4 regions of the Streptomyces sp. B1I3 genome follow, and region 4 is predicted to be linked to each of the others. Evidence: riboswitches for the same ligand, from Rfam matches in the RefSeq annotation. Region 4 holds a riboswitch; each other region holds the start of a gene.
The links. Region 4 has a riboswitch for cobalamin ahead of QFZ58_RS03125 (ABC transporter substrate-binding protein). Riboswitches for the same ligand answer to the same signal wherever they lie in the genome.

Region 1 (4,206 bases), 5.6 Mb from region 4:
ACGCCCCTCGGCCGCCCGCCGCCGCAGCGCCTCGGCCAGCCCCCGCTCGCGCAGCCACGCCAGAGCCTTCACCGTGCCCCGGGTACCGGGCACGACCACCAGGTCCGCGTCCGTGAGCTCCTCCGCCCGGTCCACGAACCGCACCACCACACCCGGCTCCGCCGCCAGCGCGTCGACGTCCGTGAAGTTCGACATCAGCGGCACGGCACACACCGCGACCCGCAGCACGTCCTGACCGTGCGGCGGCGCGACGACCGACTCCCGCACGGCACCGCGCATCGACACGCGCAGCCCGTCCTCCTCGTCGATGCCCAGCCCGTGCGCGTACGGCAGCACCCCGTACGTACGGCGCCCCGTGAGCCCGTACAGCATGTCCAGACCCGGCTCCAGCAGCGAGACGTCGCCCCTGAACTTGTTCACCAGGTAGCCGGCGATCAGCGACTGGTCCTCGGCGCTCAGCAGAGCCGTCGTGCCGAAGAACGACGCGAAGACGCCTCCGCGGTCGATGTCCCCGACGACGAGAACGGGGAAGCGCGCCGCACGCGCGACGCCCATGTTCACGATGTCCGTGCGCCGCAGATTGATCTCCGCCGGGCTGCCCGCCCCCTCGCAGATCACGGCGTCGTACGCGCCGCGAAGCTGCTCCAGACAGTCCACGACCGTCCCGAACAGGGCCTCCTGGCGACCTCCGTGGTAACCGCGCGCACTCATCTCGCCGACCGGCTTCCCCATCAGGACGACCTGGCTCGACCGGTCGCCCCCCGGCTTGAGCAGCACGGGATTCATCAGCGCGGTCGGCTCCACGCGCGCGGCCTGCGCCTGCATGGCCTGCGCCCGCCCGATCTCCGCGCCCTCGCGGGTGACGAAGGAGTTCAGCGACATGTTCTGCGCCTTGAACGGCGCGACCTTTACCCCTCGGCGCGCCAGCCACCGGCAGATGCCGGCCGTGACGACGCTCTTGCCCGCGTCCGAGGTGGTTCCCGCGATCAGCAGCCCGCCGCTCATGCCCGACGCCTCCGTCCTCCGGCCAGCCGCACGGCGACGCACACGCCGAGGGCCAGCACACTCACCCGGCGCGACAGCCGCACCGCGCGTTCGATGTCCGCGGCCCGCACGTCCCGGCCGCTCTCCCCGTTGAGCACGGGCCGGTGCTCGACCCGGCCCCCGTAGGCGAGGGTCCCGCCGAGCCGTACGCCGAGCGCACCCGCGAACGCGGCCTCCACCGGGCCCGCGTTGGGGCTCGGGTGCCGGCCGGCGTCGGCCCGCCAGGCGTGTACGGCCTCGCGGGGCCGCCCTCCGGCCGCCACGGCGAGCGCGGCGGTGAGGCGGGCGCCCGGCCAGCCGGCCAGGTCGTCCAGCCGGGCCGAGGCCCAGCCGTAGCGCCGGTGACGCGGCGACCGGTGGCCGACCATGGCGTCCAGTGTGTTGACGGCCCGGAACCCGACCAGGCCGGGCACGCCACCCAGCGCGCCCCACACCAGGGCGCCCACCACGGCGTCGGAGGTGTTCTCGGCGACGGACTCGACCACCGCGCGGGCGATCTGCTGCCCGTCGAGTGCCTGAGGGTCGCGGCCGCACAGGTGCGGCAGCCGCTCCCGGGCCACGTCGATGTCGCCGGCGGCGAGGGCGCCCCCGATGGCACGGGCCTCGCGGCCCAGCGAGGTGCCCCCGACGACGGACCAGGTGGCGGCGGCGGTCAGTGCCACGGCGGCGGCCGGGCGGTCCCGTACGGCTCGCGCGGCCAGCGCCGCGGCACCCGCGGCGCCCCCGGCGCACACGAGCGCGTGCAGGGCGCCCCAGCCGCGGTGATCGCGCCACAGCCGGCTCTCCACGCCCGCCGCGGCCCGTCCGAACGCGGCGACGGGATGACCCCGTCGGGGATCACCGAGGAGCAGGTCGCCGATCAGACCGGCGGTGGCGCCGTACGCGAATATGCGGTCGGCTCGCACGGATCAGCCGGCCGTCGCGCCTCGAAGGGTCCCGGTGGCGGGTGGAACAGCGACCGACGCACGGCAGCCAGGCATGGCATATGTCCTCACTCAGGGTCCGCGCCCTGGTTCGACGTGACGGGCGACGAGAGTCTCCTGGCTTCCGGATCCACAGCTCCCCCGGCCTTCCGGTCCGCGGAGGCGGACCGTGACTTCCGTGTGGGGGACTGCTCCCCGGTGACAGTGGCGGGACCGCGCCGGATTCGCACCGGCTTCCTCTGCTGTCGCCGTACATGGCCACGGCAGTCCACCATGCCCCGCGAACGCCCGTCAACCTGCCGCTGACCTGCGAGGCTGCGGAGTGTCCGGACGCACATCGGGCCGGACACACACGTGGTGTGTCCGGCCCAGGGCGATCGGGTGCGGAAAGGTCAGGCGACGATCAGGTAGATCCCGTACGCGACCGCCGCCGCGCACAGCGCGAAGCAGGCGTACGCGCCGACGCGCGCCGGTGCTCCGGAGCCGGCGCTCCGCGCCGTCGGCGCCTGCTTGGCGAGACCGACGATGCCGACGGTGAAGAGGCCGACCAGTGCGACGGTGATCAGGAGGCTGACGCCGAAAACGGTGCCGAGGGCTGCCCAGTCGATGTTCATGCGATTCGTCCTTACACCGTGGCCGGTCGGGCCGGGTCGGCCGTGGTCACGGCCGACGGGGCCGGGGCCGGGATGGTGGTCTTGAGGTCCGGGACGGCCCCGCCGACGGGCGGCGGGCTGACGGCGGCGATGGCGGTGGTGACGACGCCCGCCGGTTCGGCGTCCGGCGCGTTGACGTTGGTGTGGTCGACCGGCTTGCGGCGGGACAGCCACCAGATGGCACCCGAGCCCGCGACGAGGAGCACCGCGACGACGCCCACGCCCCAGCCGCCCTGCTTGGTCAGGAACTCGGCGCCCGCGCCGACCAGGCCCGCGGCCGGCAGGGTCAGGCCCCAGGCGACGAACATCCGGGTGGCGGTGGACCAGCGGACCACGCCTCCCTTGCGTCCGAGGCCCGCGCCCATCACGGCGCCGGAGCAGGACTGGGTGGTGGAGAGGGAGAAGCCGAGGTGCGAGGAGGCCAGGATGACCGTGGCCGCGCTGGTCTGGGCGGCGAAGCCCTGCGGCGGCCTGAGCTCGGTGAGCCCGCTGCCCATGGTGCGGATGATGCGCCAGCCGCCGAGGTAGGTGCCGAGGGCGATGGCGACACCCGCGGCGCAGATGACCCAGACCGGCGGGTTGGAGCCGGGGGCGAGGACGCCGCCGGTGACCAGGGCCAGGGTGATGATGCCCATCGTCTTCTGCGCGTCGTTGGTGCCGTGGGCGAGGGAGACGAGACCGGCCGAGGCGATCTGCCCGGCCCGGTAGCCCTTGGCGGTCGACTTCAGCTGCGCCTCGTCGGTGATCTTCCGGTTGAGGCGGTACGTCAGCTTGGTGGCCAGCAGCGCGGCGAGACCGGCGACGAGGGGGGCGGCGATCGCGGGCAGCAGGACCTTGGTGACGACGGTGCCGCCGTCGATCGAGGACCAGCCGGCCGACATCACCGCGGCGCCGATCAGACCGCCGAAGAGTGCGTGGGAGGAACTGGACGGCAGGCCGACCAGCCAGGTCAGCAGGTTCCACAGGATGGCGCCGACGAGCGCCGCGAAGATGACCTCGGTTCTGAGGCCGTCCTCGTTGACGATCCCGCCCGAGATCGTCTTGGCGACCTCCACCGACAGGAAAGCGCCGACCAGGTTGAGGACGGCGGACATGGCCACCGCAGTCTTGGGTTTGAGGGCGCCGGTCGAGATGGTGGTGGCCATCGCGTTGGCGGTGTCATGGAAACCGTTCGTGAAATCGAACACTAGAGCTGTCACGATCACGATCGCGAGCAGCAGCGTGATGTGTTCCATTTACCCAGGCAATCGCTCGACGTCATTGGCACGTGGAACGTAAGCAACCTGGGTGAACGGAAGATGAACTGGGCAGGGCGGCGCGGTGACCCCATCCGTGCGGCGTCGTTCCGCTTGTGTGCGCACGAGGCGGCCGGGCCCTCCCGTGGCGGTGCGAGGACTGGTCTTTGCCGGGTGTTGGTGAACATATGGCGTGACCGATTCGCGGCGTTGAGGAGACTTAGCTCACTTCGTCCCCTCGGGGTGCCCGTGCTCCCCGGGTGGTCCGTGCCCGCCCGGCGGATCCGGGCGCGACCTAGGATCACCCGCATGAGCGACCGTGATCAGGACGCGATCGAACAGGCGTGGGAC
Region 2 (4,206 bases), 3.2 Mb from region 4:
CGGCCAGGGCCTCCTTGGACTCGGCGGCCCCGATGAAGCCGACCGGCACGCCGATGACGGCCGCGGGGCGCGGCGCGCCCGCCTCGATCATCTCCAGCAGCCGGAACAGCGCGGTGGGGGCGTTGCCGACGGCGACGACCGCACCCTCCATCCGGTCCCGCCACAGCTCGAGGGCGGCGGCGCTGCGCGTGGTGCCGAGCTCCGCGGCCAGCTCGGGGACGGCGGGGTCCGACAGGGTGCAGATCACCTCGTTGTCCGCCGGCAGCCGCTTGCGGGTGACCCCGCTGGCGACCATGGCGACGTCGCAGAGGATGGGCGCACCGGACCGCAGCGCCGCGCGGGCGTCGGCCACGGCGTTCGGCGAGAAGGCGAGATCGCGCACGAGGTCGACCATGCCGCAGGCGTGGATCATGCGGACGGCGACCTGGCTCACGTCGGCGGGCAGCCCTGCCAGATCCGCTTCCGCGCGGATGGTGGCGAAGGACTGGCGGTAGATCGCCGGTCCGTCCTTCTCGTACTGATGCACAGTGCTGTCGCTTTCTTCGTCGAACAGGTCGAACAGGTCGTACAGGAGGTGGTCGTGGTGGTCAGGTGTGCGTGCCCCGGGGCGCCGCGGTGTGCGTGCCCCGGGCCGCCGCCACGGCCGCGGCGAGCGCGGCCGGGTCGTCCCGGACCGTGGACGTCGCGGTGGTCCGATCCCCCCGTACATGGGAGATCCGGTGTCCGTCCGGGGTGGCGACCACGTCGATCCACTCCCCGTGCGGATGGCCGCACCGGCGTTCACAGCCGGACCAGTACACAGGGAGCCGCCCGGCCGGCCCGACGGCGGCCCCCGCATCGGCCCGCACGTCGGCCAGTGACTTCGCGCAGCCGGGCTGCCCGACGCAGGCGCCGACACCGGCCCACGGGGAGCCGGGCCCGGTGATCAGTCCGGCCTCCGTGAGGGCGCCGAGCAGGCTGTCCGCGCGGTGGGGAGCGATTCCGGTGACGACGGCTCCGCGCCATGGGGTGAGCCGGAGTCCGCCGGCGCTCGACAGGAGGCGCCACTGCGCCGGGTTCAGCCGTCCCAGCGGTACGCCGACGGACAGCGCGGCCTCGCCGCGGCTGCCCGGGAGGCGTCCGGTAGCCGGGCGCAGAGCTTCGGGAGGGCGGGGGTGGGACCCGGGGGCGACGGCGATGCCGGCCTGCCCGAGCCGTCGCAGCACGTCGTCGGGGAGCGCGGACGCCACCTCACCCGGCAGGTCCTTCGTCCGCCAGGCGCCGGTGTCCCGGGCCGCGTCCAGGAAGGCTCCGGCGGCGAGGAGCGCGGCGCGGGGCGCGTCGGAGGCGGGTACACGCAGGACGGCGTCCGTGTCGCCGACGCGCAGCAGCGCGCTGCCGTCGCCGCGGCCCAGGAGGGCGAGGTCGGCGCCGAGGGCGTCGACATCGCCGCGGCCGTCGTCGAGGGCGAAGAGGAAGCGCCCGGAGAGCGCCGTCAGCCGGTCGCTCGCGCAGAGGAGACGGTCCAGTCCGGTCAGCCACGGTCCGACGTCGGCGGCCCCGAGGCCGTCCAGCCCGGAGAGGGGGGACGCCACCACGTTGCGTACCCGCTCGTGGCGTGCGGAGGGCAGTAGTCCGGCCCGTCCGAGCAGCCCGGCAAGCTCCGCGCCGCAGTCCGCGGGGAGCCCGCGCACCTGCACGTTCCCGCGGGAGGTGAGATGCAACTCACCGTCACCGAATCGCTCGGCGACCTGCCGCAGGGCATCTGCCTGACGGATCGTCAGAATGCCGCCGGGTATGCGGATACGCGCCAGCGCACCGTCGTCCGCCCGGTGCAGACGCAGTGCGCCGGGGCACGCGTCACCGCTGCTCCGGGCGCACGCATCGCCCGGAGACCGGGGTGGAAGGGGGGAGGCGGACATGGCGGCGAGCATACCGACCGTGACCGGAGCGCACCCCTACGGTCACTGTGACGTACGGGACACCGCCCGCGGTCCCGGCAGGGGCGGGGGCCGTCTGGTCAGGACCCCCCACCCGCCGCCTACTATGCCTAGCGGCGGTCCGTTGGGTCCGCCATCGCCATACGGCGACATGGGAGGAAGCCCGGTGAGATTCCGGCGCGGTCCCGCCACTGTGAGCCCGGCCATCCGGCCGTGCGAGTCAGGAACTCCCATCCCCGAGGTCCCGGCCCGGCCAGGACCCCAATCCGACACCGCCCGGGGCGTGGACACCCCGGGGAAGGACTGACGCCGCATGATCCTGCTCCTGTCGACGTCCGACACCGACCTGCTCAGCGCCCGTGCCTCCGGCGGCCCGGTCGGCTTCCGCTACGCGAACCCGTCCCGGCTCTCCGTCGAGGACCTGCCGCAGCTCCTGGAGGGCACGGATCTCGTCGTCGTGCGGCTCCTCGGTGGTGTCCGCGCCTGGCAGGAGGGGCTCGACCACGTCCTCGCCACCGGCCGGCCCGTCGTCGTACTCACCGGTGAACAGGCCCCCGACGCCCAGCTGATGGCCGCCTCCACCGTGCCCATCGGTATCGCGGCCGAGGCGCACGCCTACCTCGCGCACGGCGGTCCGGCCAATCTGGAGCAGCTGGCCCGGTTCCTCTCCGACACGGTGCTGCTCACCGGCCACGGCTTCGAGTCGCCCGCCCCGGCCCCCGCCTGGGGCCCGCTGGAGCGCACGGCCCGGGACGTCACCGGCCCGACCGTCGCGGTGCTCTACTACCGTGCGCACCACATGAGCGGGAACACCGCCTTCGTCGAGGCGCTCTGCACGGCCGTGGAGGACGCGGGCGCCCGCCCCCTCCCGCTGTACGTCGCCTCGCTCCGCACGCCCGAACCCGAACTCATCGACGAACTCCGCGCCGCCGACGCCATCGTGACGACGGTCCTCGCCGCGGGCGGGACGAAACCCGCCACCGCTTCGGCAGGCGGTGACGACGAGTCCTGGGACGCGGGCGCCCTCACCGGCCTGGACGTGCCCGTCCTCCAGGCGCTGTGCCTGACCAGCCCGCGCGCCGCGTGGGAGGAGAACGACGAGGGCGTCTCGCCGCTGGACGCGGCCACCCAGATCGCCGTCCCCGAGTTCGACGGCCGCCTCATCACCGTGCCGTTCTCCTTCAAGGAGATCGACGAGGACGGCCTGCCCGCGTACGTCGCCGACCCCGAGCGGGCCGCCCGGGTCGCCGGAATCGCCGTACGCCACGCACGGCTCCGCCACATCCCGGCCGCCGAGAAGCGGATCGCGCTGGTGCTGTCCGCGTACCCGACCAAGCACTCCCGCATCGGCAACGCGGTCGGCCTCGACACCCCCGCCAGTGCCGTCGCCCTGCTGCGCAGGCTCCGGGCCGAGGGCTACGACTTCGGTCCCGTGGAAGAGATCCCGGGACTGGTCTCCGGGGACGGCGACGAGCTGATCTACGCCCTCATCGAGGCCGGTGGCCACGACCAGGAGTGGCTCACCGAAGAGCAGCTGGCCCGCAACCCGGTCCGCATCCCGGCCGCCGACTACCGCCGCTGGTTCGCCACGCTGCCGGCAGAACTGCGCGAGGCCGTCGAGGAGCACTGGGGGCCAGCCCCCGGCGAGATGTTCCTCGACCGGTCCCGCAACCCGGAGGGCGACATCGTGCTCGCCGCCCTGCGCCGGGGCAACCTGCTGATCCTCATCCAGCCGCCGCGCGGCTTCGGCGAGAACCCGATCGCGATCTACCACGATCCCGATCTGCCGCCCTCGCACCACTACCTGGCCGCCTACCGCTGGATCGCCGCGTCCGCCGACGACAACGGCTTCGGCGCCGACGCGATGATCCACCTCGGCAAGCACGGCAACCTGGAGTGGCTGCCCGGCAAGAACGCCGGCCTGTCCGCCGCCTGCGGACCCGACGCCGCGCTGGGCGACCTGCCGCTTGTCTACCCGTTCCTGGTCAACGACCCGGGCGAGGGCACACAGGCCAAGCGCCGGGTGCACGCCACGCTCGTCGACCACCTCGTACCGCCGATGGCCCGCGCCGACAGCTACGGCGACATCGCCCGCCTCGAACAACTCCTGGACGAGCACGCCCAGATCGCCGCCATGGACCCGGCCAAGCTCCCGGCGGTCCGTGCCCAGATCTGGACCCTCATCCAGGCCGCGAAGCTCGACCACGACCTGGGGCTCGAGGACCGGCCGGAGGACGAGGGCTTCGACGAGTTCATCATGCATCTCGACGGCTGGCTCTGTGAGATC
Region 3 (4,206 bases), 2.2 Mb from region 4:
ACAACAGGTGATCAGCGAGGGGACGGAGTCGCCATATGTCAGAAGATACCGATACGAAGCCACCGACCGTGACACCCGCGAGGGTGGTCATCGCGCTCTGCCTGATCGCGCCGTTCGTGGCGATGCTCTGGGTGAGTTCGTACGCGAAGGTCGAACCGACCTTCATCGGCATTCCGTTCTTCTACTGGTACCAGATGCTCTGGGTGCTCATCTCGACCGCACTCACCATGATCGCGTACAAGCTGTGGCAGCGTGACCAGCGCTCCCGCAAGGGGGGTGCGTCAGCATGAAGGACGGCGTGAACGGCGTCGCTCTCGCCGTGTTCATCTTCTTCTTCCTGGCCGTCACGGTCGTCGGCTTCATGGCCGCGCGCTGGCGCAAGGCCGAGACCGAGGCCACCCTCGACGAGTGGGGCCTGGGCGGACGGTCGTTCGGCACCTGGGTCACCTGGTTCCTGCTCGGCGGCGACCTCTACACCGCGTACACGTTCGTCGCCGTGCCCGCGGCTATCTACGCGGCCGGAGCGGCGGGCTTCTTCGCCGTCCCGTACACCATCCTCATCTACCCGCTGATCTTCACCTTCCTGCCGCGGCTCTGGTCCGTCTCGCACAAGCACGGCTACGTGACCACCTCGGACTTCGTCCGCGGCCGGTTCGGCTCGAAGGGGCTGTCGCTGGCGATCGCCCTCACCGGCATCCTCGCCACGATGCCGTACATCGCGCTGCAACTGGTCGGCATCCAGGCCGTGCTCGACGTCATGGGCGTCGGCGGCGGTGAGAACACGCACTGGTTCGTCAAGGACCTGCCGCTCCTCATCGCGTTCGCCGTCCTCGCCGCTTACACCTACTCGTCGGGGCTGCGCGCACCCGCGCTCATCGCCTTCGTCAAGGACGGCCTGATCTATCTGGTCATCGCGGTGGCGATCATCTACATCCCGATCAAGCTCGGCGGCTTCGACGACATATTCGCCAAGGCGGGAGAGGCGTTCTCGCAGACGAGTGAGGCCACGGGCAAGCCACGCGGCGCCATCGTCCCGGGCGAGATGGGGCAGTGGGGTTACGCCACACTCGCCCTGGGCTCCGCACTCGCGCTCTTCATGTACCCCCACTCGATCACGGCGACGCTCTCCAGCCGCAGCCGCGAGGTCATCCGGCGCAACACCACGATCCTGCCGCTGTACTCGCTGATGCTGGGTCTGCTGGCGCTGCTCGGATTCATGGCGATCGCGGCCGGGATCAAGGTGGACAACGGCCAGCTCGCCATCCCGCAGCTGTTCGAGGACATGTTCCCCGACTGGTTCGCGGGGGTGGCCTTCGCCGCCATCGGCATCGGAGCCCTGGTGCCTGCCGCGATCATGTCGATCGCCGCGGCGAACCTGTTCACCCGCAACATCTACAAGGACTTCATCAAGCCGGACGCGACACCCGCGCAGGAGACCAAGGTCTCCAAGCTGGTGTCGCTCCTGGTCAAGGTGGGTGCGCTCGCCTTCGTCCTCACCATGGACAAGACGGTCGCCATCAACTTCCAGCTGCTGGGCGGTATCTGGATCCTCCAGACGATGCCGGCCCTGGTCGGCGGCCTGTTCACCCGCTGGTTCCACCGCTGGGCCCTGATCGCGGGCTGGGCGGTCGGCATGATCTACGGCACGGTGGCCGCGTACGGGGTGGCCAGCCCGACGCAGAAGCACTTCGGCGGATCCTCGAAGGAGATCCCGGGTATCGGCGAGATCGGTTACATCGGCCTCACCGCGTTCGTGCTCAACGTGATCGTGGTCGTCGTCCTCACGTTCGTGCTGAACGCCGTGAAGGCACCGGCCGGTGTGGACGAGACCTCCCCGTCCGACTACACCGCGGATGTGGGCGACCCGGGCGTGCAGGCGGAGCTCCCGCCGGCCACGGTGGGCTCCCCCGCGGGTCACTGACACCCCGCCTGCCCGAGCCGCCACGCCCCACCGCACCGGGGCGTGGCGGCTCAGGCGTTTCCGGGCCCTTCGCCACCCCGGGCCACGGCCGCCGGGCGCGCCCCACCCGGGCCAGGACGCCCGGAAAAGCAGGTACGCCGCACACGCCGGTTGCGGCGGACTGCCGCGCCTCGGCTTCGCACGGGCTCCGGAACGGAACCGGGAGCCACTGCCGGGTCCTTCGCTGCTGACGTTCCGTCTGGAGCTCTGACCCGTCACGACACAACATGTGGGGGCTGCCTCAGCAGGCGGCCCCCACATGTATGCTCGTGCTCGCTGTCGCCGCAGGGGAATCCGGTGCGAATCCGGAACTGTCCCGCAACGGTGTGACCGGCGTGCCCCCGCGCACCCGGAAGTCCGAAGACCTGCCGACGGTGCGTCCGGTTCGACCGATCCGGACGCCGAGACGTCCGGGCCCCGCGGAGGGCCGGTGGACGCCGTGCGGAGTGCTGTCCGTTCCCCGGGCACCGCCCTGTCGGCTGCCCCGCTCCCGCCGGCCCCGAGCCGAGCGAGGGATAGCCCCACGTGACCATCGCGCCAGCCGATCCGGTTTCAGCCACCGCGTCAGCCGAGTCCACGCACGCCACGACCGACGGGCCGGGGACCGCACTGCTGCGGACGCTGACCGATCTCACCGTCGATCTGCCCGACACCGACCCCGGTCGGGTCGCCGCCGCCGCGCTGCGTGGCCGCAGCGCCCGGTCGGACGAGGCCGAGCTGTGCGCACTGGCGACCGAGGCCGCGGCGGGTCTGATCTCCGAGGACCCGGCCTACTCCCGGCTCGCCGCCCGGCTCCTCACCCGTTCCGTCGCGGACGAGGCCGCGGGCCAGGGCGCGGTCTCCTTCTCCGCCTCGATCGCCGTGGGGCACCGTGAGGGTCTGATCGCGGACCGCACAGCCTCGTTCGTGGCCCTGCACGCGGCGCGGCTCGACGCCCTGGTCGAACAGTCCCTCGCGGACGGTGCCGACGACCGGTTCGGCTACTTCGGGCTGCGGACGCTGCACAGCCGCTACCTGCTGCGCCACCCGCTCACCCGGCAGGTCATCGAGACCCCGCAGCACTTCATGCTCCGCGTCGCGGCCGGTCTCGCCGAGGACGAGTCGCCGCGGGCGCTGGACGAGGTCGCCGCGCTGTACGGGCTGATGAGCCGGCTGGACTACCTGCCCTCCTCCCCCACGCTCTTCAACTCCGGCACCCGGCACCCGCAGATGTCCTCCTGCTACCTGCTCGACTCGCCGAAGGACGAGCTGGACTCGATCTACGACCGCTACCACCAGGTGGCCCGGCTCTCCAAGCACGCGGGCGGCATCGGCCTCTCCTACTCCCGTATCCGTGCCCGCGGCTCGCTCATCCGCGGCACCAACGGGCACTCCAACGGCATCGTGCCGTTCCTGAAGACGCTCGACGCCTCGGTGGCCGCGGTGAACCAGGGCGGCCGCCGCAAGGGCGCGGCCGCCGTCTACCTGGAGACCTGGCACGCGGACGTCGAGGAGTTCCTGGAGCTGCGCGACAACACGGGCGAGGACCAGCGGCGTACGCACAACCTGAACCTTGCGCACTGGATCCCGGACGAGTTCATGCGCCGCGTCGACGCGGACACCGAATGGTCGCTGTTCTCCCCGGCCGACGTGCCCGAACTGGTGGACCTGTGGGGCGACGAGTTCGACGCCGCCTACCGTGCGGCGGAGGCGAAGGCCCTCGCCCGCAGGACGATGCCGGCGCGGGAGCTCTACGGCCGGATGATGCGGACGCTCGCGCAGACGGGCCAGGGCTGGATGACGTTCAAGGACGCCGCCAACCGCACCGCGAACCAGACCGCCGAGCCGGGCCGGGTGGTGCACTCGTCGAACCTGTGCACCGAGATCCTGGAGGTCACCGACGACGGTGAGACGGCGGTCTGCAACCTGGGCTCCGTCAACCTCGGCGCGTTCGTCGACGGGGGGACGATGGACTGGGAGCGGCTGGACGCCACCGTCCGTACCGCCGTGACGTTCCTCGACCGGGTCGTGGACATCAACTTCTACCCCACCGAGCAGGCCGGCCGGTCCAACGCCCGGTGGCGCCCGGTGGGCCTGGGCGCGATGGGTCTGCAGGACGTCTTCTTCCAGCTCCGGCTGCCGTTCGACTCCCCCGAGGCCCGTGCGCTGTCCACCCGGATCTCCGAGCGGATCATGCTCGCCGCCTACGAGGCGTCGTGCGACCTCGCCGAGCGGTCGGGCCCCCTCCCGGCCTGGTCGCAGACCCG
Region 4 (4,206 bases):
AGAAGTGTCACGGCCAGGACCGCGGAACAGAGCCACACATCTGTCCACCCCACCCCGCTGAGGGAGCCGAGCAGCCAGAACAGCACGCCCCGGGTCTGCTCGGCGTCGGCGGCGGTCATGACGACGAAGGAGGTGAGGGCGGAGAAGAGCTGCATGGCCGCCACACCGGAGAGGACGACCCGGTCGGTCGTCCCGCCGAGTGTGTGGCTGAGCAACAGCACGAGGGCGAACGAGCACAGTGCTCCGGCGAAGGCTCCCGCCGAGATCGGCACCGCGCCGCCGCCGACGCCGAGGACCACCACCGCGACGGCGCCGGTGGACGCCCCGGAGGAGACGCCGAGGACGAAGGGGTCGGCGAGCGGGTTGCGCAGCAGGGACTGCATCACGGTGCCGCAGACGGCGAGGCCCCCTCCGCACACCGCTGCGAGCAGGGTGCGGGGCATGCGCAGGTTCCAGATGATGCCGTCCCGGATCGGGGAGAGCCGTGAGTCGCCGGGACCGAGGTGGGCGGCCACCGCGGACCAGACGTCCGGGACGGAGATACGGGCGGGCCCGATCGTGACGGCGACCGCGACCGACAGGAGCAGCAGGGCTGCCCCGCCGCTCCACAGGAGGCCGCCCCGCAGGACTCGGGCACCCGTCGCACGAAGGGCCGGAACAGCACGGAGGGCCGGAACCACAGGGCGGTCCGGAACAGCACGGCGGGCGGGGCCGGTCACGGTGTCCGCGGGGCGGCGCCCGGCCTCGGTCGCGCGGTGGCCGGGGGCCGGTTCCCCGCGCGGTCCCGTGCCCGGGACGCGTTCGGTGTCCGTCACCCCGCGAGCCCGAAGGAGCGCAGTCCGGCGGCGACGCGCTCCACGCCCTCGACGGTCCGGACGGTCGGGTTCATGGCCTGGCCGCTGAGCAGCACGTACCGCTTGTGCCGGACGGCGTCCATGTTCTTCGTGGCGGGGTTGGACTCCAGGAACTCGATCTTCTTCTCGGCGCTTTCGGCGGTCTGCGACTGCCGGGTGAGGTCACCGATGACCAGGACGTCGGGGTTGCGGTCCGCGACGGTCTCCCAGTTGATCTGGGGCCACTCCTCGTGGGTGTCGTCGAAGACGTTCTTCGCCCCGAGTTCTCCGGTGATGATGCCGGGGGCTCCGCAGCATCCCGCCATGTACGGCGCCTCGGAGTTGGCGAACCAGTAGAGCAGCGTGGCGTGGGAGGCGTCGATGCCCGCGGTCGCCCTGCCGACACGGTCCCGGAGGCCGGCGACGAGCTCGTCGCCCTTCTCCTTCACTCCGAACACCCGGGCGAGGTCGTGCACTTCGGCGTAGACGCTGTCCATGGTCAGGGGTCTCGTACGGGAGCCGTCACCGCTGCCCGTGTTGTCCTTCGCCGCACAGTCGGCGGGCGACACGTAGGTCGGCACTCCGAGCCCCTCGAACTGCTCGCGGGGCGCGACGCCGCCTTTGCCGAGCGTCGATTCGAACGAGGCACTGACAAAATCGGGTTCCTTGTCGAGGACCTTCTCGAAGGAGGGGCGGTTCTCCGCGATGCGGGGGACCTTCGCGCCGGCCTTCTCCAGACCCTTCATCACCGGGTCGGTCCAGGTGGCGGTGCCGGCCAACCGGTCGCCGAGGCCCAGGGAGAGCAGGATCTCCGTCGATCCCTGGTCCAGGGAGACCGCGCGGTCCGGGGCCCTCTCGACCGTCACCGTCCGGCCGCAGTTCTCCAGCTCCACCGGGTAGCCGGCGCCGCCGTCCCGGCCGGCTCCGGCCGACGGTCCGCCGCTGCCCGGCCCGCACGCGGTCAGCAGGGCGAGCCCGGCGGTGAACAGGGCGGTTCGGCGTACGGTGCTGGCTATGGGCGGCACGGAGTCCCTTTGCGTCTCAGGGCTCATGCGCGGAGCCCGGTACGGAGTCCGCCCCCCGGCGGGGGAACGGGTGCCAGCAGGTCTTCGGACTCGGGTTCGTCCGGACGGAGCGCCTTCCCGGGGCACCCGAGGGTGTCCCAGTGGCCGTGGCCCCGCCCGTCCCCCTCACCGCTGCGCGTCAGCTCCGGATTCTCACCGGATTCCCTGACTCCACGTGGAGTGTGACTGGCGTCTGCAAGCTATCACGCAGTCCGGCGAGGGCTTGCGGGCCTGAGGCCGGTACGGCGGGGAGGGCATCCCCCGCCGCACCGGCCGTCCGGCCGGTCAGCGCTTGCGGTGAACCGATTCGCCGACCTCGGCCTGCGGTGTGCGGCGCCGGCGGGCGAGCAAGGAGACCGTGCCCCAGTACACCGTCAGGACCGCCCGCAGTGCGAGGACTTCGAGGGCCTCGCGTACACCGGCACGGCACGTTCCGCGTCTCTCGGTGCCCGGAACGGGATTCCTGGTGCCCTGTACGCGGCCCCCGGTGCCCGGGACGGGTTTCTCGGCGCCCGGTACGGGTCCCTCTGTGCCCGGGTCCGCTCGGTTCGGGCCTCCGCCTGTACGCGCGTACCGTCCGCCGTTCACCGCGCGTCCTGCGGGGAGCCTGCGGGGCGGCCGTGCCAGGGGGCGTCGGGGTCGTCGTAGGCGTCGGCGTAGCCGGGCCCCGCGATCGGCCAGTCGGCGAGCAGTTCATGGGGCAGGGCGAAGGAGTCGGCCAGTTCGCGGGCGTGCGCGGCGACCGCCGCGATCAGCTCCTCGGTGGCCTCGGGCAGGGCGTCGACCTGATCGCGGGTCAGCAGGCCGGCGGCCAGCAGATCGCCACTGTTGCGGGCCACCCACTCGACGGCGAACAGCCGCTCCAGCTCCGCCAGCCGTTCGCGCGCGGCCCCTTCGGGCAGCGCGGCGCGGGCCTGGGCGTACGCCTCGGCCGCTTCCCGGTAGGCGTGCGCCTCGACCGCGCGCAGGGCGGGCCCGGCGGCCGCGTTCCACCGCCCGAGTGTGTCCTTGTCAGCGGCCCGCAGCATGCGCTGCCGGGCCCGCTCGAACCAGATGCCCTGCACGGCGGTGAGCAGTGCGCCGAGGAAGCCCGGGTCGGCCAGGTCCCCCGTGGCGGCGGGTGCAGCATCCGGCCCCGGCCCGGGCCGGGCACCCCGCGGACCGGCCGCGGTGGCGTCGATCCCGGCGAGGAGCATGTCGGCCGCGGCCTTGGCGTGCAGGGCGAGGTTGTCGCCCTCCGCCGTGATGGCGCCTTCCACCCCGGTGACCAGTTCCGTCATGCCGTTGTTCTCCAGCAACGCCTGGGCTCCGCAGCGTTCGCGGCACTGGACGATGACGGCGCGGGCCTGCCAGGTGATCCACCCCTTGGCGACCGCGACCAGCCGCTCCGCCTCTGCCCTGCTCTCCTCGCCACAGCCCTCCCACCGGTCGAGTACCCGGCGGTGGAGCAGGCTCATGGCGAAGACCGTCGCCATGGCCGAGGCGAGTGGCCCGTGGTGCGTGCGGTGGGCGTTGACCGGGACGGGACGCGTGCCCCGGGGCCCGGAGACCATCCGGTGACCGCCGTAGCGGACCGCGACCGCCAGTGTCGCGCGGGCCGTGCCCGCCGCGCATGCGCTCATGGAGATCCTGCCGGAGGTGACCCGGCCGATGGAGGTCAGGAAGCGGCGCCGGCGCCCGCCTGGAGTACTGGTGAACATCCCCGTGCCGGCGTCCTCCTCACGCGCTCCCAGCAGCGCGTCCCGCGCCACGAACAGCTGGTCGAACGACGTGAGGCAATGGTCCACCGGGCTGCCCATCCGGGCCGGCAGCCGGCGGACCCGGACACCGGGCAGGGCCTGTACGTCGTCGGTGAGCGGCACGAGGAAGAGCCGGATCCCGTGGTCCGTGCCGTCGGCCATCAGCCGCGCCGCGACCAGCCCGGACTTGGCCCCGCCCGCCGGGCTGGTGTTGGGCATGAACTTCTGCGCCCCCGCGTGCGGGGTGTGCAGGACGAAGCCGTCCCGTGCGGGGTGGTACGTCGCGGTGGTCTCCATGGCCGCCGCGTCGTTGCCGTGCGCCACCTCCGTACAGAGGAAGGTCCCGATCCGGCGCATCGCCAGGTAGTCCGACAGATCGCGGTGACCGACCACATCGTGGTCGAGGATGCTGCCGAGGAACAGGTTGTAGTGGATGCCCGCGACGGTGGTGAGCGCGGGGTCGACCGGCCCGAGCCATTCGTGCAGCGCGGCGAGGGCGCGCGGGTCGGCGGCGAGACGTGCTCCGTTGTCGAGCGAGCGGTTGAGGATCCGCAGTCGTTCATAGGCGAG

Region 1: another riboswitch for cobalamin. It lies ahead of QFZ58_RS28035 (cobalamin biosynthesis protein); the one in region 4 lies ahead of QFZ58_RS03125 (ABC transporter substrate-binding protein).
Region 2: another riboswitch for cobalamin. It lies ahead of cobN (cobaltochelatase subunit CobN); the one in region 4 lies ahead of QFZ58_RS03125 (ABC transporter substrate-binding protein).
Region 3: another riboswitch for cobalamin. It lies ahead of QFZ58_RS12680 (ribonucleoside-diphosphate reductase subunit alpha); the one in region 4 lies ahead of QFZ58_RS03125 (ABC transporter substrate-binding protein).

What each region holds. Positions count from the first base shown of each region.
Region 1 is NZ_JAUSYD010000001.1:6,172,927-6,177,132, forward strand. It holds gene QFZ58_RS28030 (cobyric acid synthase) at 1-1,005, opposite strand, end outside; gene QFZ58_RS28035 (cobalamin biosynthesis protein) at 1,002-1,949, opposite strand; cobalamin riboswitch at 2,078-2,208, opposite strand; gene QFZ58_RS28040 (hypothetical protein) at 2,360-2,581, opposite strand; gene QFZ58_RS28045 (inorganic phosphate transporter) at 2,593-3,855, opposite strand; gene QFZ58_RS28050 (class II aldolase/adducin family protein) at 4,165-4,206, shown strand, end outside.
Region 2 is NZ_JAUSYD010000001.1:3,858,274-3,862,479, reverse strand. It holds gene QFZ58_RS17710 (precorrin-8X methylmutase) at 1-526, opposite strand, end outside; gene QFZ58_RS17705 (cobalamin biosynthesis protein CobG) at 588-1,913, opposite strand; cobalamin riboswitch at 2,028-2,169, shown strand; gene cobN (cobaltochelatase subunit CobN) at 2,233-4,206, shown strand, end outside.
Region 3 is NZ_JAUSYD010000001.1:2,808,399-2,812,604, forward strand. It holds gene QFZ58_RS12670 (DUF3311 domain-containing protein) at 36-290, shown strand; gene mctP (monocarboxylate uptake permease MctP) at 287-1,921, shown strand; cobalamin riboswitch at 2,217-2,348, shown strand; gene QFZ58_RS12680 (ribonucleoside-diphosphate reductase subunit alpha) at 2,486-4,206, shown strand, end outside.
Region 4 is NZ_JAUSYD010000001.1:617,723-621,928, forward strand. It holds gene QFZ58_RS03120 (iron ABC transporter permease) at 1-626, opposite strand, end outside; gene QFZ58_RS03125 (ABC transporter substrate-binding protein) at 812-1,885, opposite strand; cobalamin riboswitch at 1,916-2,103, opposite strand; gene QFZ58_RS03130 (acyl-CoA dehydrogenase) at 2,482-4,206, opposite strand, start outside.